DNA from 2 places in the Agromyces cucurbitae genome. Region 1 is predicted to be linked to the other one. Evidence: predicted binding sites of a transcription regulator. Region 1 holds the regulator's gene; the other holds the start of a gene.

Region 1 (11,824 bases):
CGGCCTCGATGCGCCCCTCGGCGTCGGCGGCGACGACGATCGGCGCCCCGAGGCCGAGGTAGCGCCCAGCGAGGTCGACCGTGCCGTGCCGTTCGGCGCCGACCACGAATCGCACGCGCGGAGCGCCGAACACCCCGCGCTCCGCCGCATCCCAGCCCGCCCGCCGCAGGAGTTCGTCGCGCCCCGTCGCGAGACCCACGAAGTGCGCCATCGTCGCGCCGGTCGTGAAGCCGACCGCCGACGACCGCGGCAGGCCGAGCAGGTCGACGATCCACTCCCCCGCCAGTTCCTCGACCGCGGCGACCCCGGGGGTCGCGAACCGCAGCCCGGTGTTCTGGTCCCACGCCGAGACGAGCCAGTCGGCCGCGAGGGCGACCGGCTGCGCCCCGCCCATCACCCAGCCGTAGAAGCGCGGCGAGCCGATGCCGAGCAGCGCCGGCTCGACCCCGTCGGCGAGCCGCTCGAGGACCTGCTCGGCCGGTTCGCCCCCGTCGGGCAACACCCGCCCCAGCCGGTCCTTCGCCGTCTCGGCGTCGATCTCGGGCGGGATCGGGCGCTCGGCGACCGCGTCGATCCAGCGCCTCGCCCGGTCCGCCGCGAACTCCAGCGGGCCGTCGTACTCGGGTCGCCGCGCTCCGGCGGCCGATGGTCGCTCAGCCATGATGCACCTGGTTTCCGCGCACTCGTGCGCGCATCCAGATGATGCTCCCGCCCGGTCACGTGGTCAATGCCCAGTTCGGGCGGGATGCCCCGCCGGCGGTCGTCCCCGCGCGGGCTCAGTCGCGCCGACCGCCCACGAGCCGGACGGCGAGCGTGTCGACGCCGGTCGCGATCGCGTCGTCCTCGGCCCAGCGCCGGGCGAGCCTCGAGGTCGTGGCGTCGAGCTCGTCGCGGGTGAGCCCGTCGACGAGCCGCAGCGTCACGACGAGTTCGGGGCCGGCGAGCCGGGCGAGCGGGTCGCCGGCGGCGAGGTCGACGCCGAGCACGGCGAGCTCGCTGCCGATCGAGCGCTCGAACGCCCGACGGATCGGTTCGTCGTCGAACGGCGGTCGCCAGGCCTTCTGCTGCGCCACCGCCCACACGGCCGGCCGCCGCAGCACGAACTCGGTCGGCGACCCGGGGTCGAGCACCACGAGCTCGGTGCCGTCGTCGGCGGCGGCGAGCGCCACCCGGACGCCGTCGGCCGGCACGGGCCGGGCGATCGGGTTCCACCTCCGCATGGCGTCGACCGACGAGAAGACCGGCAGCACCCGACGCCCGTCGGGTCCCTCGACCGTGACGATCGACAGCTCCTGGCTCTTGTCGACGGCGTGGCCGTGCGCGCCGACCTCGGTACCGCCGTCGCCGAGCTCGGCGAGCAGGGGGATCAGGAGTCGCGACTCGCCGAATGCCGCCACGACGTCGGCCTGGCCGCCGTCGCCCTCGCGGAACGCCCGGAGCGCCGCGCCGAGCGCGACGGGCGTCGAACCGTCGTCACCGGCGTGCGGGTTCTCGTCGAACGATCGTCCGGCCCAGGGCTGCCCGGCCGAGTCCGCGAGGTGCGGGGGCAACGACCGGGATGCGCCGGGCGCCGCGCCCGAGGCATCCGCGTCGCCCACCGGCTCGTCGCCTGCCGTCATGCCCGTCGCCTCGATCAGTTGCTCGCGACGTCGAGCGCCTCGGCGAGCGTGAACGCGCCCGCGTAGAGCGCCTTGCCGACGATCGCGCCCTCGAGGCCGAGCGGCACGAGCTCGCGGAGGGTCGCGAGGTCGTCGAGGCTCGAGACGCCGCCCGAGGCGACGACCGGGCGGTGCGTGCGGTCCATGACCTGGCGGAGGAGTTCGACGTTCGGCCCCTGGAGCGTGCCGTCCTTCGTGACGTCGGTCACGACGTAGCGGGCCGCGCCGGCCTCCTCGAGCCGGTCCATGACCTGCCACAGGTCGCCGCCGTCCTTCGTCCAGCCGCGGGCGGCGAGCGTCGTGCCGCGCACGTCGAGGCCGACGGCGATCGCCTCGCCGTACTGCGCGATGACCGAGGCGGCCCACTCGGGGTTCTCGAGCGCGGCCGTGCCGAGGTTGATGCGCTTGGCGCCGATCTCGAGCGCGTGCTCGAGCGACTCGTCGTCGCGGATGCCGCCCGACAGCTCGACGTTCACGCCGCGGACCTGGCGGATGACCTTCTTCAGGATGCCGCCGTTCGAACCGCGCCCGAACGCGGCGTCGAGGTCGACGAGGTGGATCCACTCCGCACCCTGGTCGGCCCAGTCGACCGCCGCGTCGACGGGGTCGCCGTAGCTCGTCTCGGTGCCGGCCTCGCCCTTCGTCAGGCGGACCGCCTTGCCGCCGGCGACGTCGACGGCCGGCAGCAGCACGAGGCCGGGGGTCTTGTTGAACTCACTCATCAGTACTGTCCTCGATCGCGGTGGGCCGTCGGGCCCGTCTCAGCCGGCGCAGGAGGCCGGCACAGTCACAGGATCATAGTCGCCCGTGGCGGGTGCGACGCTCCCGTGACCCTCGGATGGCTCAGGCGAGTGCGCCGAGCCAGTTGGAGAGCAGCCGGATGCCCGCATCCGACGACTTCTCGGGGTGGAACTGGGTCGCCGACAACGGGCCGTTCTCGACCGCGGCGAGGAATCGCCCGCCGTGCTCCGCCCAGGTCAGCTTCGGCTGCGGGAACGGCGGCATGACCTCGAGCTGCCACGATTGCGCTGCGAACGAGTGCACGAAGTAGAACCGCTCGTCCTCGATGCCGTCGAACAGCACCGATCCCTCGTCGGGCGAGACGGTGTTCCAGCCCATGTGCGGCAGCACGTCGGCGGGCAGCTCGGTGACGGTGCCCGGCCACTCACCGAGCCCCTCGGTGTCGACGCCGCGCTCGACGCCACGCTCGAAGAGCACCTGCATGCCGACGCAGATGCCGAGCACGTGCCGCCCGCCGGCGAGCCGGCGGTCGATGACCTCGTCGCCGCGCACGGCGCGCAACTGGTCCATGACCGCCTTGAAGGCACCGACGCCCGGCACGAGCAGGCCGTCGGCCTCCATCGCCGCCGTGCGGTCGGCCGTCACGTCGACCTCGGCGCCGGCGCGCTCGAGCGCCTTCGCCGCGGAGTGCACGTTGCCCGACCCGTAGTCGAGCACGACGACGCGCTTGGTGCGGGTCACAGCGCTCCCTTCGTCGAGGGGATGCCGCTCACGAGCGGGTCGAGCGCCTTCGCCTGGCGGAACGCACGGGCGAACGCCTTGAACTCGGCCTCGGCGATGTGGTGCGGGTCGCGTCCGCCGAGCACCGTGACGTGCACCGTGAGGCCGGCGTTGAACGCGATCGCCTCGAACACGTGCCGCACCATCGACCCCGTGAAGTGGCCGCCGATGAGGTGGAACTCGAACCCGTCGGGCTCCCCCGTGTGCACGAGGAACGGGCGGCCGGAGATGTCGACGACCGCCTGCGCGAGCGCCTCGTCGAGCGGGACGAGGGCATCGCCGTAGCGGGAGATGCCCCGCTTGTCGCCGAGCGCCTCGCGGATTGCCTGCCCGAGCACGATGCCCGTGTCTTCGACGGTGTGGTGCACGTCGATGTGGAGGTCGCCCGAGGCCCGCACCGTGAGGTCGGTGAGCGAGTGCTTCGCGAACGCCGTGAGCAGGTGGTCGTAGAACGGCACGCCCGTCTCGATGTCGCTCGATCCGGTGCCGTCGAGGTCGATCGACAGGTCGATGCTCGACTCGCTCGTCTCGCGCTGGACGCGCGCGGTGCGCGAGCGGGACGGGCGCGACGGGGATTCGGCGGTCATGAGTCGATCCTATTCTCGGCGGAGGCCGCGGCCGCGGCGGGAGCGAACACGGCGATCGCCTCGAGGAACGCGGTGGTCTCGGCTTCGGTACCAGCGCTGACCCGCAGGTGTCCGGGGATGCCGAGCTCCCTGATCAGGATGCCGCGCGCGAGCAGCCCCTCGAACACCGCGTGCGGGTCGTCGACGCCGCCGAAGAGCACGAAGTTCGAGCCGCTGCGGTGGGGCGCGAAGCCGAGGCGCGTGAGCTCCGTCGTGATGCGCTCGCGCTGACGCCGGATGTCGTCGACCATCGCGAGCATCTCGTCGGCGTGGGCGAGCGCGCCGAGCGCGGCCGCCTGGGTGAGCGCCGACAGGTGGTACGGCAGGCGCACCAGCCGGAGCGCGTCGATCGTCGCGGGATCACCCGCGAGGTAGCCGACTCGGGCGCCGGCGAACGCGAACGCCTTGCTCATCGTGCGCGAGACGACGAGGCGCGGCCGCCCGTCGAGCAGGGTGAGTGCGCTCGGCGTGCCCGGATCGGCGAACTCGAAGTAGGCCTCGTCGACCACGACGATGCCGCGTGCGGCGTCGGCGACCGCGCGGACCGTGTCGAGCGAGAGCGGCGTACCCGTGGGGTTGTTCGGGGCGCACAGGAAGACGAGATCGGGGTCGTGCTCGCGCACGGCCGCCACGGCGGTCTCGGGACTCAGCTCGAAGTCGTCGTCCCGCTCCGCGGAGATCCAGCGGGTGCCCGTGCCCGAGGCGAGCAGCGAGTACATCGAATACGTCGGCGAGAACCCGAGCACCGAGCGGCCCGGTCCGCCGAAGGCCTGCAGCACCTGCTGCAGCACCTCGTTGGAGCCGTTGGCGGCCCAGATCTGGTCGGGCGAGAGCGCGTGGCCGAGATACCGCGCCAAGGCCTCGCGGAGTTCGGTGAACTCGCGATCGGGATAGCGGTTCAGTCGCAGGATCGCGGCGGCGACGCGGGCGACGATGTCGTGCGCGACGTCTTCGGGGATGGCATGCGTGTTCTCGTTGACGTTGAGGGCGACCGGCACGGCCTTCTGGGGGGCGCCGTACGGAGAGCGACCGCGAAGGTCGTCGCGGATGGGAAGGTCGTCGAGACTCGTCACCGATCCAGCCTAGCCACGCCGATCACGGCGACGACGACGTGCGACACCGTGTGACGGGCGGCGGCACCGCGAGCCGCGCATCGGCGGGCGCTGCATGCCGCACGGGCGTTCTCGCGCTGCGGACGCCCGTCGCGAAGCGGCCGCGTCACTCGGCCGCCGGCACCGCCAGGCGCTGGCCGGGCTCGATCGTCGCACCGTCGAGCTGGTTGAGCCGCACGATCTCGGCGATCGTGTCGCGCGGATCGGCGGACGGCGCGATCGACTCGGCGATCTGCCACAGGGAGGCGCCGGCGTCGACGGTCACGTACTGCAGCGACCCTCCGCCGGAGAGGTCGGCGGCCGCGCCGCCGGCGTTCAACGCCGACGCGAACACCCAGACGGCGATCGGAAGCGCGGCGAGCGTCGTGAAGACGACTCGCCCGCGACGCGTCAGCCGGAGGCGCGTGCGCGCCTCGGCCGGGAAGTCGCTCGTCATGATCGCTGCGCTCATGTCACCCCTCCTGCGTGGACTGCATCCGGCCCTCGGCCGGGAGGGCCGGATGCGAATCTCTGTTCCGAATATATCTTCGAACATCTTCGACTGCAAGCACCGGCCCGCGGATTTCTCCGCATCCGATCTCGCGACACACTCGAACGGATGTTTGCCGCGCCCGCCTGCGGCGGATACAGTTTCGAATGTCTGGCAAGAGTCCAGCAGACACCACCGACATCCGGTCGCAGCGGGCGATCGCAACGAGGGGCGGAGAGCGTGAAGAGCGACAACGACGTGCGCGAGACCGGCAGGGCACGCCGCCGCAAGAGCCTGAGCGCGAAGCAGATCTCGATCCTCGAGGTCGTGCAGCGTTCGGTCGCCACACGCGGCTACCCGCCGAGCATGCGCGAGATCGGCGACGCCGTCGGACTGTCGTCGCTGTCGAGCGTCACGCACCAGCTGAACCAGCTCGAGCTCGCCGGGTACCTGCGGCGCGACCCGAACCGGCCCAGGGCGCTCGAGGTGCTCATCGAGCTGCCGGGCCTCGACGAGCGCGCGCCGTCGGCGGGCGAGCCGGCACCCGTCGCCGACGCCGCCATGGTGCCGCTCGTCGGCCGCATCGCGGCCGGTGTGCCCATCACCGCGGAGCAGCAGATCGACGAGGTGTTCCCCCTCCCCCGGCAGCTCGTCGGCAAGGGCGAGCTGTTCATCCTGAAGGTCGTCGGCGACTCGATGGTCGACGCCGCGATCTGCGACGGCGACTGGGTGGTCGTGCGCTCGCAGCGCACGGCCGAGAACGGCGAGATCGTCGCGGCGATGCTCGACGGCGAGGCGACCGTCAAGGTCTTCCGCCAGCGCGACGGCCACACCTGGCTGCTGCCGCGCAACACCGCGTTCGAGCCGATCCTCGGCGACCACGCCGAGGTGCTCGGCAAGGTCGTCGCCGTGCTGCGAACGGTCTGATCCGCACCGAGCCGCTCGGGGACGCCCCCGGTCGAGCCGACGGTCGTCAGACGGACGCGGCCGCCTCCGCGGACTGGCCGACCGATCGCAACCACTCGCCGATCGCGTGCATGAAGCCCGCATGGTCGTCGCGGAAGACCGTGTGCCCCGTGCCCGGCACCGTGGCGACCGTCATTCCCCTGCGGCGCAGGTCGGCCGCGACCCGGTCGGTGATGAGCAGGCTCCGCTCGGCGAGCAGCACGAGGCTGGGGGCGACGAGTCGCGCGGGCGGCACGAGCGGCCGGGTGTCGGCGAAGCCGAGGATCGTGCGCTTGTCCCAGTCGCGCAGCGTCGCGAGCTCGATGTCGACGTCGGTCGCGCTCCACTTCGGGTTCATCCGCACCAGCGCACCGCGGCGGGGCCTCGGCGCGATCGCGAAGAACAGCTTGTAGGCGAGGCCCATCGGCCCCTTCGGGAACGCGAACGCGGGGTCGACGTAGATCGCCGTGCGCGGCGCGAGCCGGTCGGCGACGAGGCTCGCGACGAGGCCGCCGAGCGAGTGGCCGAGCACCACGTCGGGCGGGCCGTCGAGCATGGGTGCGACCGTCTCGACGACGTCGTCGGCCCACGCCGCCGGGGAGTAGCGCCGCGCCCGCGGGCTGCGTCCGTGGCCGGCGAGGTCGACGGCCAGCACCCGGAACCCCTGCGCCTCGAGTTCGCCGGTGACGCGATGCCACGCCCGGGAGTCCGACATGATGCCGTGGATGAGGATGGCCGTCCGGGCGCCGGCGCCCGTCTCGTGAACCGCGAGTCGCATGCGACGACCGTACGCGGCGCGCCTGAGCATCGACCCGGCGAACCATGCGAACCCGCCGTGCATCGCCCGGTCGTCGGCCTCGAACCATCCCCCGGCCCGGCCGCCGGGGGCACGGGCGGACGCCGGCTCGCGGCATCCGCCCGCAACCCGCCTAGCTCGCGACCGCGACCGCCGCGCGGTCGGCCTCGAGCCGGGCCCGCACGGCGCGAGTGGCCGCGACGAGGTTCGCGAGCGAGGCGACCGTCTCGTCGTAGCCGCGCGTCTTCAGCCCGCAGTCGGGATTCACCCACAGCCGCCCCGCCGGGATGCTCGCTGCCGCACGCTCGAGCAGCTCCTGGAGTTCGCCCGCCGACGGCACCCGCGGCGAGTGGATGTCGTAGACGCCCGGCCCGATGCCGTGGTCGAAGCCGTTCGCGGCCAGGTCGTCGACGACCTCCATGCGACTGCGGGCCGCCTCGATCGAGGTGACGTCGGCATCAAGTCCCCTGATCGCGTCGATGACGACGCCGAACTCCGAGTAGCAGAGGTGCGTGTGCACCTGCGTCTCGGGCGCCGCGGCGGCGGTCGCGAGCGTGAACGACCCGACCGACCAGTCGAGGTACGCCGGCTGGTCGGCGCGCTTGAGCGGCAGCAGTTCGCGCAGCGCCGGCTCGTCGACCTGGATGATGCGGATGCCGGCCCGCTCGAGGTCGGCGATCTCGTCGCGCAGGGCGAGCGCGACCTGGCGCGCGGTCTCGCCGAGCGGCTGGTCGTCGCGCACGAACGACCACGCGAGGATCGTCACCGGGCCGGTCAGCATGCCCTTCACGGGCCGATCGCTCAGCGACTGCGCGAACGCCGACCATTCGACCGTCATCGGTGCCGGGCGCGACACGTCGCCCCAGAGGATCGACGGGCGCGTGCAGCGCGACCCGTACGACTGCACCCAACCGTGCTCGGTCACGGCGAAGCCGTCGAGGAGCTCGGCGAAGTACTGCACCATGTCGTTGCGCTCGGGCTCGCCGTGCACGAGGACGTCGAGGCCGAGCTCCTCCTGCAGGCGCACCACCCGCTCGATCTCGTCGCGCATGAGTGCGGCGTAGGCGTCGACCTCGAGCTCGCCGCGAGCGAGGCGGGCTCGTGCGGTGCGGAGGTCGCCCGTCTGCGGGAACGATCCGATCGTCGTCGTCGGGAGCTCGGGCAGGCCCAGGTCGGCCTGCGCCTCGACGCGCTCGGCCTCAGCCCCGCGCGTGAAGTCGTCGTCGGTGAGGGCGGCGAGGCGCTCGCGCACCGCGGGCACGCGCACGCCGGGCGCCCCTGTGCGGTCGGCGAGGGCAGCGGATGCCTCGGCCAGGGGTCCGGCGACGGCGTCGCGCCCGTTCGCGAGACCCTCGGCGAGCGTCGCGACCTGGCCGACCTTCTGGTCGGCGAAGGCGAGCCAGCCGACGAGCCGCGCGTCGAGCCGCGACTCGTCGGCGACGTCGTGCGGCACGTGCAGCAGCGAGGTCGAGGTCGACACGGACACGTCGGCCGCGAGACCGCGCAGGGCCTCGGCGCGGTCGAGCGCGTCGGCGAGGTCGCCCCGCCAGATGTTGTGGCCGTCGACGACCCCGGCGACGAGCGCCTTCGTGCGGAGTGCCGCCTCCGTCGCCGCGTCGAGGCCCGTGGGCACCGCGCCGCGCACGAGGTCGAGGCCGATGGCCTCCACCCGCGTGGCCGCGAGCACCGGCAGCGCGTCGTCGAGCGCGCCGTACGGGGCGGCGACGAACAGGGCGGGGCGGCGGCCGAGGGCGCCCAGCGCGGAGTAGGCGGTCTCCGCCGCGGCGAGCACGCGCGCACGCGGGACGTCGATCGACTCGGAGACGAGCGCCGGCTCGTCGAGCTGCACCCACGAGACGCCCGCCTGCTCGAACGCCGCGAGCAGCTCGGCGTACACCGCGACGAGGTCGTCGAGGCGGTCGATCGGCGAGAAGCCGTCGGGCGCCCCGTCGACGGCCTTCGCGAGCGACAGGAACGTGACCGGCCCGACCACGACGGGGCGCGTGTCGAACCCCGCGCTCCTCGCCTCGGCGAACTGCGCGAGGTACCGCCCGGCGTGCAGCGAGAACTCCGTGTCGGGCCCGATCTCGGGCACGAGGTAGTGGTAGTTGGAGTCGAACCACTTCGTCATCTCGAGCGGCGCCAGGTCGCCCGCGCCGCGGGCGATCGTGAAGTATCCCGCGAGGTCGACGCCACCCCGCTCATCGCGGAGGTGCGCGAACCGCGTCGGCACGGCGCCGAAGGCGACGGCCGCGTCGAGCACCTGGTCGTAATAGGAGAAGGTCTCGGGGATCGCCGAACCGGTGCGAGCGAGCCCGAGTGCGGCGAGGCGCTCGCGGGTGGCACCGCGGAGCTCGGCGGCGCGCGCCTCGAGCTCGACCGCGTCGATCGTGCCGGCCCAGAAGGCCTCGACGGCGCGCTTGAGCTCGCGCCGGCGGCCGATGCGCGGATAGCCGAGGACGGTTCCCGACGGGAAGGGGGTGGTGGGTTCGGTCATGACTCGTTCCTTTCGATTTCGGGTACGCCGAAGCACCGCCCGGGTGGCGGTTCGTCGACATCGGCCGCGGGGCATCGGGCCCCGGACCGGTGATGGGTGGTGTCGGGTCGGTGGGTTCGGCCGTCGTGCGGACGCGGCCCGGTCAGCTCCGGCCGGCGCGGGCGCCGAGCCCGAGCCGATCGAGCACCGAGAGCACGGTCTCGTGGCGGTTGTAGGTGTAGAGGTGCAGGCCGGGGGCGCCGCCGTCGAGCACCTCGCGGGCGAGGGTCGCGGCGTACCGCTCGCCGATCTCGCTGCGCGCCTCGACGTCGGGTTCGATCTCGAGGTCGATGGCGAGGTCGGCCGGCGGCTCGACCCCCGTGAGCTCGGTGAGACGTGCGAGGCGAGCCGGGTTCGTCACGGGCATGAGCCCGGGCAGGATCGGGATCGTCACCCCGGCGCCCCGGGCGCGCTCCACGAAGCCGAGGTAGTCGTCGGCGTGCCAGAACAGCTGCGTGATCGCGAGCGTGGCCCCGGCGACCTCCTTGGCGAGGAGCGTGTCGACGTCCTGCGAGAGGCCGCGCGAACGCGGGTGGCCGGTCGGGAACGCCGCGACCGCGACGCGCTCGGGCCGCGGCCGGGCACCGATGCGGCGGGCTCGCGGTGCCCCCGGCACGCCGGACTCGCCGAACGGCTCGCGCTCCTCCTGCACGCGGTGGATGAGCTGCACGAGCTCGGCCGCGGTGCCCAGATCGCCGAGCCCGGACTCGGGCCCGTCGTCGTCGAGCCCCACGCCCTCGGGCGGGTCGCCGCGCAGCGCGAGGAAGCTCGTGATGCCGGCGTCGAGGAACTCGCGCACGAGCCGGTTGGCCTCGGCGTGCGACGAGCCGACGCACGTCAGGTGCGCCATCGGCTCGACCGCGGTGTGCTCGAGGATGTAGCGCAGCACCGTGAGCGACCGCCCCCGCTGCGAACCACCCGCGCCGAACGTGACGGAGATGAAGGCCGGGTCGACCTCCGCGAGCCGGTCGATCGTGCGGCCGAGCGCGATCGCCGCGGCGTCGGTGCGCGGCGGGAACAGCTCGAACGAGATCGGCGGGCGGTCGGTACAGTCGCCCGTCTCCCGGGTGCCGGCGGCTCCGGTCGCAGCCATGTCGGACTCCTCGATGGGGTGCCGCATGGCGGTGGTGGCACGGCAGGCCGCGGCCACCGCCTCACGGCGGATGGGTCACGCGGGCGGGTGCCGGGCTCGGCGGTCGCTCCAGGCGGCGGGCATCCGGCCCGTCGCCGACGATCATGAGCGACGTTACGCCGCCCGGTCGGCTCACGGGTCAATATGACCCGGAATGACGTCGACGCGGATGCCGCGGCTCGCGCCGAGGCATCCGCGTCGCCCGATCGGCCCGGCGTGCGGCGCCGGCACGCCCTAGGCGGCCGCGACCGGTGCGCCGAACTCGGCGAACTGTCCGGCGAGCTCGGGCGAGACGAGCGCGCGCACGCGCGTGCCGTCCTCGACGTAGTCGAGATCGAGCACGCGGGCCTGCTCGTGGAGGGTCGAGACGACGTCGCCGCGGTCGTACGGCACGAGCAGCTCGACCTGGATCGCCGGGTCGGGCAGCATCTCGCCGATCGCGACGAGCACGTCGCCGATGCCCTCGCCCGTACGCGCGGAGGCGAACACCGCGTCGGGCTCGAGCCCACGCAGCACGAGACGGTCTTCGGGCGAGACCAGGTCGGCCTTGTTGAAGACGACGAGCTCGGGGATGTCGCGGGCGCCGACCTCGCCGATGACGTCGCGCACGGTGGCGATCTGCCCGGCAGGGTCGGGGTGGGCCGCGTCGACGACGTGCACGATGAGGTCGGCGTCGCCGACCTCTTCGAGGGTCGAGCGGAAGGCCTCGACGAGCTGGTGCGGCAGGTTGCGCACGAAGCCGACCGTGTCGGCGATCGTGTAGACGCGCCCGTCGGCCGTCGTGTTGCGGCGAACGGTCGCGTCGAGCGTCGCGAACAGCGCGTTCTCGACGAGCACGCCCGCGCCCGTGATGCGGTTGAGCAGGCTCGACTTGCCCGCGTTCGTGTAGCCGGCGATCGCGACCGACGGCACCGCGTTGCGGCGGCGGTTCGCACGCTTCGCCTCACGCGCGGGCTTCATGCCCGCGATCTGCCGGCGGAGCTTGGCCATGCGCGAGTGGATGCGACGACGGTCGAGCTCGATCTTCGT
Region 2 (11,824 bases), on a different contig from region 1:
GAACAGCGTGTCGGGGACCACGGTCTCGGCGTGCTCGCCGATCGGCAGCTCGGAGACGACGAGGTCGCTCATGCGGTCGACGCGGAAGTTGCGCACGTCTTCGCGCGTGTGGCAGTACGCCTGCAGGTACCAGTCGGCGTCTTGCGAGAGGATGCGCAGCGGATCGACGCGACGGCGACCGGCGACGCCCACCGCGTTGCGATAGTCGAACTCGAGCTGGCGCCCGCCCGCGACCGCCTCGCGGATGACCGCGAGCGAGGCGGCGTCGCTGCCGGACTCGGCGACCGCGATGCGGCTGGGCGCCGCCGAGGCGCCCGCCGTGAGCTTCTGCATGAGCGCGCCGAGCGACGCACTGCCGGCGTTCTCGGGCAGGGCCGACAGGTACTGGAGCCCTGCGATGAGTGCGGCGGCCTCGCGCGCCGACAACCGCGGGGCGTCGTCGATCGCGACGTGGTGCACGATCACGATGACGTCCTCGTCCTCGAACGAGTCCCAGTCGATGTCGAACAGGTCGTTCGGCTGATAGGTGCCCGTGGCGCCCGGGAGGCCCGACGTCGCGATGAGGCGCACGGCGTCGCGGATCTCATCGTCGGTGACGCCGAAGTGCGCGGCCGCGACGGGCACGTCGACGACCTGCTGCTCGAGCAGGTACGGCACGAGGGACAGCAGGAAGACGAGCTTGTCGGAGGCCTTCTGCGGCTTGCGGCGCGGTTCGTTCATCGGGCGGCTCCCTCGCGGTGCGCCTCGGCGACGACGCGGAGGCGGTCGCGCACGGCGGTCCGCAGCGTCTCGGGGGCGAGCACGCGGACCTCGGGGCCGTAGGCGGCGAGTTCGTCGGCGAGCACGGCCTCGTCGGTGTAGTGCAGGCGGATGACCCCCGCGTCTTCGTCGCCCTCGACGGCGCGCTTTCCGAGGCGGACCTCGGCATCGCTGCCGGCGCTGACCGCGAGGTCGGCGACGTTCGCGAGCCGGAGCGCGTCGAGCTCCGCGATCACCCGGTCCTGGATGCCGGGCGGCGGGGCGTCGAACGTGGCGCCCGGGACGGGTTCGACCTCGCCGACGATGCGCGACAGCAGGAACGTGCGGGGCTCGTCGACCGCGCGGTCGCGCGCGTGCAGGTGCCACCGGCCCTCGTGCAGGACGACGGCGAGCGGATCGACCGTGCGCAGTCGCGGCTCCCGCTCGCCCGGCTTGAAGTAGCGGAACCGGACGGTCTGTCGGCGGTCGAGCGCCTGGCGGAGGGGCTCGAACGCGGCGTCGCGGACGCGCAGGCGCGGCGCATAGCCGATGACGGGGTCGCGCGGCTCGATGCCGAGCGAGCGCAGCTTCGTGAGCGCCCGCTGCGAATCGGCCGAGACGGATGCCTCGCGCCAGACCTCGGCGGCGAGGCCGAGCAGCGCGAGCTCGTCGGGGCTGAACCTGACCGCCTCGGGCAGTTCGTACTGGCCCTTCGGGATGCGGTAGCGCAGCGACTGGTTGTCACCGGGCCGATCGGGCGACTCGACCGTCTCGAGCGGGATGCCGAGGTCGCGGATCTCGTCTTTGTCGCGCTCGAACTGGCGCTCGAGGTTCGCGTTCGAACCCGTCGAGTCGTAGCGCTCGGCATAGCCGCGCACGGTCGAGAGGATCTCGGACTTCAGCAGGCCGGTCTCGGTCGCGACGAGTGCGAGGACGAGGCTGAACAACCGGTCTTCGACCGGAACCTTCGCTGCACCACTGGGTTCTGTTCCGGCCACACGAGCGATCATACTGAACCGCCGGCGCCCCTCGGGCGCCGGCGGCGGGTCGGCGGACGACTCAGAGGACGCCGAGGACGTCGACGACGTAGAACTGCGCGGAACCGCTCGCGTCGCCGCTCTCGGGCACAGCGATCACGCCGATCTGCGAGCCCGCCCTCTTGCCGACGAGGGCCTTCGTGACGGTGGGGGGAAGCGCGCCGCCCTGGCCTCCCTCACCGGCGACGACACCGGTCGGCGAACCGTCCTCCCACGTCGAGGCGGCGACCTTGTTCGTGTCCCAGTCGACCGCGGTGAACTGCACCACGACCTGGTCGCCGTCCTCGACGGCCTTGCCCGATCCGGCCTTGAGGAGTTCGACCTCGGACTGCTTCGGCGGATCGGCTTTCGGTACCGTGATTCCGGGGCGGCCGTCGGGCGCGAGCACCACTGCAGGGAAGCCGTCGCGGGTCAGCTGTGGCGCACCGTCGGCGCGCGAGGGGTACGCGTCGTGCACATCGACGACGAAGACGAGGCTGTCACCTGGGTTGAGTCCGAGCTGCAGCGCGTCGGGGCTCTCACCGAATCCGTCCTTCTGCGGCATGACGATGGCGACGCGCGACCCTTCTCGAGCGCACGTGAGGCCCTTCGCCAGACCGGGGAAGACTGCCGACTTCGAAGCCACGACCGGAGTCGTCGGCTGCTCGCCGAACCCGTTCGACTGCAGGAGATCTCCGGTCGCACCGTTGTACATCGCGAAGCCGATCGCGACGGGCTGTCCTGCCTGGATCAACGGGCCCTCCCCCTCGATGACCACGCTGCACTCGGTCTCTTCGGGAGTCAGCGGCGTCGGGAACTCGACCTCCGGCGTCTCGCCGAAGTCGCCCGTCACGTCGATCGTCGACGACGAGTTGCCCGGCTCCGCCTCGGGCGCAGGGGCCTGGGCGGCGCAGCCGGAGAGCACGACGGCGACGAGTCCGGCCGTGGCGATGAGCGCGAGAGACGAGCGCACAGATCCTCGATTCTTCAGGGGTCGCATCTGGGGTGGTCGCTGAGCGGCGTTGAAAGCCTACCCGTCCGAGACGGGAGCCTCCTGCCCTGCGGCGTCGGCCCCGCCGACCTCGTCGGCGCCGGCGGACTTGCGCGCGGCCGTGTCGGCGGCGCGAACGCGCTTGCGCAGCGCCTTCGGGCTCACCTGGCGCTCACCGAGGGCACCGGGCGTCCACGCCTCGACGTCCTCGTCGCTGAACTCGGTCTTCGACGGACGTCGCTTGAGCTCGGGGAGCACGGTGTCGGGCGCGAGCCGTCGGGCGGTGATGAGGAAGCCCGTGTGGGCGATCATGCGGTGGTCGGGGCGCACCGCGAGACCCTGCACGTGCCAGCCGCGCACCATCGTCTCCGACGACTGCGGCTCGGTGTAGTGGCCCGTGGCGCGGATTGCCTCGGCGACGCGCGACAGCTGCGTCACCGTGGCGATGTAGCAGAGCACGACGCCGCCGGGCTTCAGCGCGCGGGACACCTCGTCGATGCACTCCCACGGAGCGAGCATGTCGAGCACGACCCGGTCGACGCTCGCGGGCGCCACCGTCTCGGGCAGCACCTCGGCGAGGTCGCCGAGCGTGATCGACCAGTTCTCGGGCACGGCGCCGTGGAAGGTCGCGACGTTGCCGCGGGCCACGTCGGCGAACTCCTCGCGCCGCTCGAAGGAGTGCAGGCGACCGTGCTCGCCGATCGCGCGCAGCAGCCAGAGCGAGAGTGCGCCCGAGCCGACGCCCGCCTCGACGACGGTCGCGCCCGGGAAGATGTCGGCTTGGGCGAGGATCTGCGCCGCATCCTTCGGGTAGACGATCGCGGCGCCCCGCGGCATCGACATGACGAAGTCGCTGAGCAGCGGCCGGAGCGCGAGGTACTCGATGCCGACCTGGTTCGCGACGACCGATCCGTCGGGCAGGCCGATCAGGTCGTCGTGCGCGATGGGCCCCTTGTGCGAGTGGAACAGCTTGCCCGGCTCGAGGGTGATCGTGTGCATCCGCCCCTTCGGCCCGGTCAGCTGCACGCGGTCGCCGACCCGGAAGGGGCCGCTCTGCTCGCCTCGGCTCGTGTTCATCGTGCGGTCTCCTTCTCGCCGACGAGCGCGGCGACGTCGGCGACGGTCATGCCCTCGAGCGTCGGCCAGAGCACCGTCGAGGGCACGGCGTCGAGCGCGAGGATGTTCGGGACGCCGACCGCGATCGCGCCGGCGTCGTAGGCGCTCGTGAGGCCCGTGGGCGAGTCCTCGAAGGCGACGCAGTCGGCGATGTCGACGCCGAGCTCCGCCGCGGCCTGCAGGTACGGCTGCGGGTGCGGCTTGGCGTGCTCGACCGAGTCGCCCGTCACGATCGCGTCGAACGCGGTGAAGGGCATGGCCGAGATGATCTCGTCGGCCATCGAGCGCAGCGACATGGTCACGAGGGCGGTGGGCACGGATGCCTCGCGGAGCGCGAGGAGCAGCTCGCGGGCGCCGGGCCGCCACGGCACGCCGTGCTCGGCGAGCATCTCGGCGACCCGATCGGTCAGGCGGTTCACGATCGTGTCGGCGTCGAGGTCGACGCCCTTCGCCTGGAAGACCTTGGCCGACTCCCAGAGGCCGCTGCCGACGAGCGCGAGCGCGTCCTCGTGGGTCCAGCCGCCGCCGAACGCCTCGACGAGCTCCTCCTCGGCGGCCATCCAGTAGCGTTCGGTGTCGACGAGGGTTCCGTCCATGTCCCAGAGGACGGCGGCAGGCAGGCGTGCGGTCACAACCCCCAAGTCTACGGGCACGGCCTATTGTGGAGAGGACCCCGGGCGTCCGGGGCGGGAAGCGGGGCACGCGGAGTGATTCAGCCGGCCGGATTCGAGGGCAAGAGGCTGCTCGTCGTCGCCTTCGAGGGGTGGAACGACGCCGGCGAGGCGGCGACCGGGGCGGCGAAGCTCCTCGTCGACCGACTCGGCCTCGTCGAGATCGCCGCCGTCGATCCCGAGCTCTACTTCGACTACCAGTTCACCCGGCCGACGGTCGTCGCCGGCGACGACGGCGTCCGCCGGCTCGAATGGCCGGGAGCCGCCATCCTCGGCCCCAGCGGGCCGGGCGACGCCGACGAGCCGGTCACTGGCCCCGGGGCATCCGGCCTGCACGTGCTCATGGGCGCCGAACCCGCCCGCAGCTGGAAGGCGTTCGCCGCCGAGCTCATCGACGCCGCCCTGGCAGCCGACGTCGACGGCATGGTGCTGCTCGGGGCGATGCTCGCCGACGCCCCGCACACGCGCCCGCTCACGGTGTTCGCGTCGAGCGAGAACCCCGAGGTCCGCGAGGCGCTCGGCGTCGAGCGCTCGACCTACGAGGGGCCGGTCGGCATCCTCAGCGTGCTCGCCGACCGGGCGGAGCGCCTCGGCATCCCCACGGTCTCGCTGTGGGCGTCGGTGCCGCACTACGTGCACAACGCGCCGTCGCCGAAGGCCGTGCTCGCGCTGCTCGGCAAGCTCGAGGAGCTGACCGGGCTGTCGATCCCCCGCGGCACGCTCGAGGCCGAGGCCCAGGCGTGGGAGGCGGGTGTCGACGCGCTCGCCGCCGACGACGACGAGATGGCCGGGTACATCGCCCAGCTCGAGCAGGCGCGCGACGCGGTCGACGCCCCGGAGGCGAGCGGCGAGGCGATCGCGCAGGAGTTCGAGCGATACCTGCGCCGCCGCGGCGACGGCCCCGAGGGCCGTGCCGACGGGCGCGGTCCGAGCGCGCCCTGACGCGATCGGCCGGGCGGCGTCATGCCGTCGTGGATGCCTCGGCCGAGGCATCCGCACCCTCGATCTAGACCGGCTGGAGCGTGCCGTTCGCCAGCAGGACGAAGATGAGGCCGCCGAGCACGATGCGGTAGATCACGAACGGCAGGAAGCTGTGCTTCGAGATCCACTTCATGAAGAACGCGATCACGAGGATCGCCACGAAGAACGCGACCGCCGTCGCGGCCGCCGTCTCGAGCGGGCCGTACACGCTCGGCTCGTCGAGGCTCTTCACGAGCTGGAAGAGTCCGCTGCCGAACACGGCGGGGATCGCGAGCAGGAACGCGTACCGGGCGGCGGCCGCGCGCTCGTAGCCGAGCAGCAGGCCCATCGAGATCGTGCCGCCCGAGCGCGAGACGCCCGGCACGAGCGCGAGCGACTGCGCGAGCCCGAAGAGGATGCCGTGCGGGTAGGTCAACTCGTCGAGCTTGTGGCGCTTGGCGCCCGCCCAGTCGGCGAGGCCCAGGATGATGCCGAACACGACGAGCATCGTCGCGGTGATCCAGAGCGAGCGCAGCACCGTCTCGATCTCGTCCTGGAAGAGCAGGCCGAACACGACGATCGGGATCGAGCCGATGATGATGAGCCAGCCCATGCGCGCGTCGGGGTCGTTGCGCGGCACGCGGCCGGTGAACGAGCCGAACCAGTGCGAGACGATGCGCACGATGTCGCGCCAGAAGAACACGACGACCGCGGTCTCGGTGCCGAGCTGGGTGATGGCGGTGAAGGCCGCCCCCGGGTCGTGGGCGCCCGGGAGGAACTCCCCCAGGATGCGCAGGTGGGCGCTCGACGAGATCGGGAGGAACTCGGTGAGGCCCTGGACGAATCCGAGGATGAGCGCTTCGATCACGTGGTGCATCCGCCTTCCGCCTCCGCGGAAGCCGGAGGTGCGAGCAAGCCTTCGGCGCGGCTCGCGGGCCGCTGCGCCGACGACTCGCCGGTCAGTACTCGAGGAGCAGGTCGCGAAGGACCCGCCTACCGAAGACTAGTGCGTCGAGCGGCACCCGCTCGTCAACGCCGTGGAACATCGCAGGGAAGTCCAAGCCCTCGGGCAGGCGCAACGGTGCGAAGCCGTAGCCCGCGATGCCGAGTCGGCTGAGCGCCTTGTTGTCGGTGCCGCCCGAGAGCAGGTAGGGGAAGACCGGGGCACCGGGGTCGTGCGCCTCGAGCGACCGCTTGACGGCGTCGACGAGCGCCCCCGAGGTCGCCGACTCGAGTCCGACGTCTCGGTGCACGATCTCGATCTCGATGTCGTCGCCGACGAGCGCCTGCACCTCGGCCAGCACCGCCTCCTCCTCGCCGGGGAGCGTGCGGATGTCGATGAGCGCCTCGGCCCGGTCGGGGATGACGTTGTGCTTGTAGCCGGCGTCGAGCAGCGTCGGGTTCGACGTCGTGCGGAGCGTCGCCGTGATGAACCCCGAGGCCGAGCCGGTCGCGAGCGCGAGCTCGTCGGGCGAGACCTGCTGCGGGTCGACGCCGAGCACCCCGGCGATCTCGGCCAGCAGCTCGCGCGTGGTGTCGGTGAGCCGCATCGGCCATTCGGTGCGCCCGAGCGTCGCCACGGCCTCGGCGAGCTTCGTGATCGCGTTGTCGCGGATGAGCCGCGAGCCGTGCGCGGCGACGCCGCGGGCGACGAGCCTGATCCAGAGCAGCGACTTCTCGCCCGTCTGCAGCAGGTACGCGCGTCGCCCGCCGACGGTGATCGAGTAGCCGCCGACCTCGCTGATCGCCTCCGTCGCGCCCGCGAAGAGCTCGGGGTGGTGGTCGACGAGCCAGCCCGAGCCTGCTCCCCCGCCGGCCTCCTCGTCGGCGAAGAACGCCACGACGAGGTCGCGCTCGGGCTGCCCGCCGCCGTCGAGGATGTCGCCGAGCGCGGCGAGCATCATCGCGTCCATGTCCTTCATGTCGACGGCGCCGCGGCCCCACAGCATGCCGTCGCGGATCTCGCCGGCGAAGGGATCGACGCTCCAGTTGCGCGCGTCGGCGGGAACGACGTCGAGGTGGCCGTGCACGACGAGGGCGGGCTTGTCGGGGTTGCGCCCGGGCACGCGGGCCACGACGCTCGTGCGCCGGGGCTCTGGTTCGAACATCCTGGGTTCGAGGCCGAGCCCGGCGAGGCGCGCCTCGACGTACTCCGCGGCCTCGCGTTCGCCGTTCGCGCGGCCGCTGCCGTAGTTCGAGGTGTCGAAGCGGATGAGGTCTCGCGCGATCACCGCGGTCTCGTCGAGCTCGGTCTCTGGGTTCGCGGATGCCTCGGCCATGCGTCCCACGCTAGTCGGTACCGTCGCGGCAGCGCCGACGGGCGTCGCGTCGAACGCGTGCAGGCGAGTTTTCACGGGTCTCATCCGGGGTTTCGTACTCGAGGGCGACCGCCCGGCGCCGTTTGGTCAAATGCCCTCTCCAAACCGTGCTAATGTCTTCTACGGCCGCTGAGCGATCAGCGGAAACCACGCGCGGGTGGCGGAATTGGCAGACGCGCTAGCTTGAGGTGCTAGTGCCCGTATAGGGCGTGGGGGTTCAAGTCCCCCCTCGCGCACGTGGTCGAAAGGGCCGGATCGAAAGATCCGGCCCTTTCGCGTTTTCCGGCGCGGGTCGGGGACGTTCGGTCGGGGCGACTTGCCAGTTTCGAACATGTGTTCGAAACTGGAAGGGTGACGCCAGCCGCCGCTCCCCTCTCCTCGTCGACGGCCCGCCTCGAGCGGGTCGACGAGCTGCAGGCGCGCATCCACGGCATGCAGTCGACCCGGCTCGACACCAGGGCCGTGCCCACCCATCCGGCCTTCGCCGACCTGCTGCCGGGCGGCAGCCTGCGCGAGGGCACCGTCGTCGAGGCGCGGGGGTCGACCACGCTCGTGATGGCGCTGCTCGCGACCCCGTCGGCGAGCGGGCGCTGGGTCGCGGTCGTCGGCATGCCCGACTTCGGGGTCGAGGCCGCGGCCCGATTCGGCATCGACCTCGACCGGCTCGTGCTCGTCCCCGAGCCGGGGCGGCAGTGGCTCCCGGTGGTCGCGGCACTCGCCGACGTCATCCCCGTCGTCGCGGTGCGACCCGTCGAGCGGGTGGCCCCTGCCGAGGCATCCCGGCTCGCCGCCCGCCTGCGCGAGCGCGGTGCCGTGCTCATCGCGGCCGGCGCCTGGCCGGGCAGCGACGCGAGCCTCGACGTCGAGGCGAGCGAGTGGCACGGGCTCGAGGCGGGTCACGGGCTGCTCGACGAGCGCGAGGTCGTGGTGAGCGCGGCCGGGCGGGGCTCGTTCATGAAGCGACGCCGGTCGAGGCTGCGCCTGCCCGATCGGTCGCTCGGGTTCGAGGCGGTGGGCGCGGCGTCGGCCCCCGGGGCTCCGGCCGCACCGTCGTCCGACGCGGGGGCCGGGCTCGCGGCCGTGCTGCACGGCGATTTCCGGAGGCCGGCATGACCGCCGTCTCCTCCACGCGCTCGATCGTGCTCTGGTGCCCGGACTGGCCGGTGTTCGCCGCCGCGCGCGAGGCGGGGCTCGACCTCGACGCGCCGATCGCCCTCACCGACCGCGGCGCGGTGCACTCGTGCTCGGCGGCGGCGCGCCGCGACGGGGTGAAGCGTGGCCTGCGGCTGCGCGAGGCGCAGTACCGCTCCCCCGCGCTCGTCGTGCTGCCGTACGACCCGGTGCTCGACGTGCGGGCCTTCGAGCCCGTCGTGCGGCAGGTCGAGGGCGCCGTGCCCGGGGTGCAGATCGTGCGGCCCGGCACGCTCGCGATGCGGTCGCGCGGCCCCGCCCGCTACTACGGCGGCGAGGAGGCCGCCGCCCGTGCGCTGCTCGACACCGTTCGGCGGCTCGGCCCCGAGGTGCGGGTCGGCATCGCCGACGGGCCGTTCGCGGCAGAGCAGGCGGCTCGTGCCGTGCGTGTCGTCGGGCGGTCGGAGGCCGCAGCCGACACCGCTCGAGACGCCGAGCCGCCCGTCGGCATCGTCGAGCCTGGCGGCTCGGCCGCGTTCCTCGCTCCGCTGCCGGTCGGGCTCGTGGTCGACGACCGCACCCGGGTGCTGCTCGACCGGCTCGGCGTGCGCACCCTCGGCGAGTTCGCGGCGCTGCCCGCCGACGACGTGCGCCGCAGGTTCGGGGCGGCCGGCGCGTTCGCCCACGATCGTGCCGCGGGGCGCGAGGCCACTGGAGTGGCCGCCCGCACCCCGCCGCCCGAGTTCGAGGTGCTCGCCGAGTTCGAGCCGCCGCTCGACCGCATCGACCAGCTCGCCTTCGCGTTCCGGGTGCGGGCCGAGGAGTTCATCGACCGCATGCGGGCGGTGCGGCTCGTGTGCACCGCGATCCGGGTCGAGCTCGACGACGAGCGCGGCGCCCGGTCGAGTCGCAGCTGGCTGCACCCGCGCTGGTTCACCCCCGCCGACGTCGTCGACCGGGTGCGCTGGCAGCTGCAGGGCGCCGGCACGGCCGACAGCGGGCTCGCCTCGCCGATCACGGCGCTGCGGGTGATCCCCGAGCGGGTCGATTCGACGGCGAACCACGAGGAGGGTCTGTGGGGCCGCGCACCCGACGAGCGGGTGCACCACGCGCTCACCCGGGTGCAGAGCATGCTCGGGCACGAGGGCGTCGTCACCGCGGCCGTCGGCGGCGGGCGCATGCTCGCCGACCGGCAGGTGCTCGTGCCATGGGGCGACCGCGCACCCGAGCGGCGCGAGGCGCCGTGGCCGGGCAGCCTGCCGGCGCTCGCACCGGCGAGCGTGTTCCGCGAGCGGCATCCGGTCGTCCTGCTCGACGCGGCGAGCGCGACCGTCTCGATCGACGAGCGCGGCGCGATCTCTTCCCCGCCCGAGACGTTCGCCGTCGGCCGTGCCGCACCGGCCGGGGTGCGCGCCTGGGCGGGACCCTGGCCGGTCGTGGAGCGGTGGTGGGACGACGAGCGCGCGCGGCGCGTGCACCGCTTCCAGCTCGTCGACCACGACGGCTGCGCGTGGCTGCTCGTGCGCGACGCCGAGGGCTGGTGGGCCGAGGCGAGGTACGACTGATGGGCGCGGCGCCGAAGGGGCTCGGCTGATGGGCTGGAACAACCCCGAGATCCCGTGGTCGGAGCTCGAGCGCAAGCTCTCCGATCGCCGCAGGCCCAGCCCCTCGAAGCTCATCGCCGACGGCGGCGACGGCCCGGCGTTCAGCCGCAAGCGGCAGCCCTATCGGCCGAGCGAGGGGCTCACCGCGCCCGAGGGCCCGGTCGTGCCGTACGCCGAGCTGCACGCCCACACCAACTACAGCTTCCTCGACGGCGCCTCGGCGCCCGAGCAGCTCGTGGAGGAGGCGCACCGGCTCGGGCTCTCGGGCCTCGCGGTGACCGACCACGACGGCTTCTACGGCATCGTGCGCTTCGCCGAGGCGGCCGAGAGCTTCGCCGAGCTCACGACCGTCTTCGGTGCCGAGCTCTCGCTCGGGCTCGGCGCACCCCAGATGGGCGAGGCCGACCCCGAGGGCGAGCACCTGCTCGTGCTCGCCCGGCAGGAGGCGGGCTACCACCGGCTCGCCGCGGCGATCACGGCCGGGCAGCTCGCGGGCGGCGAGAAGGGCCGCCCGGTCTACGACCTCGACGACCTCGGTGCCCGATCGGGCGGCGACTGGACGGTGCTCACGGGGTGCCGCAAAGGTGCAGTCAGGCGAGCACTCGCGACCGGGGGCGCCGATGCCGCGCAGCGCGAGCTCGACCGGCTCGTGGCCCTCTTCGGACGCGACCAGGTGATCGTCGAGCTGTTCGACCACGGGCACCCGACCGACCAACGGGCGAACGACCTGCTGGCCGGCCTCGCCGAGCGCGCCCGGCTGCGCGTCGTCGCGACGAACGCCGTGCACTACGCCACCCCGCCCGAGCACCGGCTCGCGAACGCGCTCGCCGCCGTGCGCGCCCGGCGCAGCCTCGACGAGCTCGACGGATGGCTGCCCGCCTCCGGCGGACAGCACCTGCGCAGCGGCGCCGAGATGCAGGCGCGGTTCGCGAGGTATCCGGGCGCGGTCGCGCACTCGGTCGTGCTCGCCGAGGAGCTCGGCTTCACGCTGCGCAGCGCCAAGCCCCGACTCCCCCGCCAGGAGGTGCCCGAGGGGCACACCCCGATGAGCTGGCTGCGCGAGCTCGTGCGACAGGGCGCCGCCGAGCTCTACCCCGACGCCTCCGACGCGGTGCACGCCCGGCTCGAGCACGAGCTCGCGATCATCGAGCAGAAGGACTTCCCCGGCTACTTCCTGATCGTGCACGATCTCGTGCGTGAGGCGCGCCGGCGAGGCATCCTCTGCCAGGGTCGCGGCTCGGCCGCGAACTCGGCCGTCTGCTACGCACTGCGCATCACC

What was found. The regulator LexA, encoded in region 1, represses DNA repair genes until DNA is damaged. The targets are predictions, from matches to a motif close to TCGAACANNTGTTCGA.
Region 2: the regulator LexA is predicted to act here: its motif matches at 8,136-8,151, upstream of imuA' (DnaE2-dependent mutagenesis accessory factor ImuA').

Annotation. Positions count from the first base shown of each region.
Region 1 is NZ_JBYRES010000004.1:27,193-39,016, forward strand. It holds gene AC3RJ6_RS14695 (pyridoxal phosphate-dependent decarboxylase family protein) at 1-661, opposite strand, end outside; gene AC3RJ6_RS14700 (SseB family protein) at 777-1,619, opposite strand; gene priA (bifunctional 1-(5-phosphoribosyl)-5-((5-phosphoribosylamino)methylideneamino)imidazole-4-carboxamide isomerase/phosphoribosylanthranilate isomerase PriA) at 1,634-2,380, opposite strand; gene hisH (imidazole glycerol phosphate synthase subunit HisH) at 2,502-3,140, opposite strand; gene hisB (imidazoleglycerol-phosphate dehydratase HisB) at 3,137-3,766, opposite strand; gene AC3RJ6_RS14720 (histidinol-phosphate transaminase) at 3,763-4,878, opposite strand; gene AC3RJ6_RS14725 (LysM peptidoglycan-binding domain-containing protein) at 5,024-5,368, opposite strand; gene lexA (transcriptional repressor LexA) at 5,627-6,313, shown strand; gene AC3RJ6_RS14735 (alpha/beta fold hydrolase) at 6,360-7,109, opposite strand; gene metE (5-methyltetrahydropteroyltriglutamate--homocysteine S-methyltransferase) at 7,261-9,624, opposite strand; gene AC3RJ6_RS14745 (methylenetetrahydrofolate reductase) at 9,767-10,756, opposite strand; gene hflX (GTPase HflX) at 11,030-11,824, opposite strand, start outside.
Region 2 is NZ_JBYRES010000003.1:438,017-449,840, reverse strand. It holds gene AC3RJ6_RS13330 (helix-turn-helix transcriptional regulator) at 1-720, opposite strand, end outside; gene AC3RJ6_RS13325 (helix-turn-helix transcriptional regulator) at 717-1,736, opposite strand; gene AC3RJ6_RS13320 (FKBP-type peptidyl-prolyl cis-trans isomerase) at 1,798-2,727, opposite strand; gene AC3RJ6_RS13315 (tRNA (adenine-N1)-methyltransferase) at 2,785-3,822, opposite strand; gene AC3RJ6_RS13310 (HAD family hydrolase) at 3,819-4,493, opposite strand; gene AC3RJ6_RS13305 (PAC2 family protein) at 4,569-5,474, shown strand; gene AC3RJ6_RS13300 (undecaprenyl-diphosphate phosphatase) at 5,539-6,369, opposite strand; gene AC3RJ6_RS13295 (M20/M25/M40 family metallo-hydrolase) at 6,452-7,771, opposite strand; tRNA gene AC3RJ6_RS13290 (tRNA-Leu) at 7,962-8,046, shown strand; gene imuA' (DnaE2-dependent mutagenesis accessory factor ImuA') at 8,162-8,923, shown strand; gene AC3RJ6_RS13280 (DNA polymerase Y family protein) at 8,920-10,506, shown strand; gene AC3RJ6_RS13275 (error-prone DNA polymerase) at 10,535-11,824, shown strand, end outside.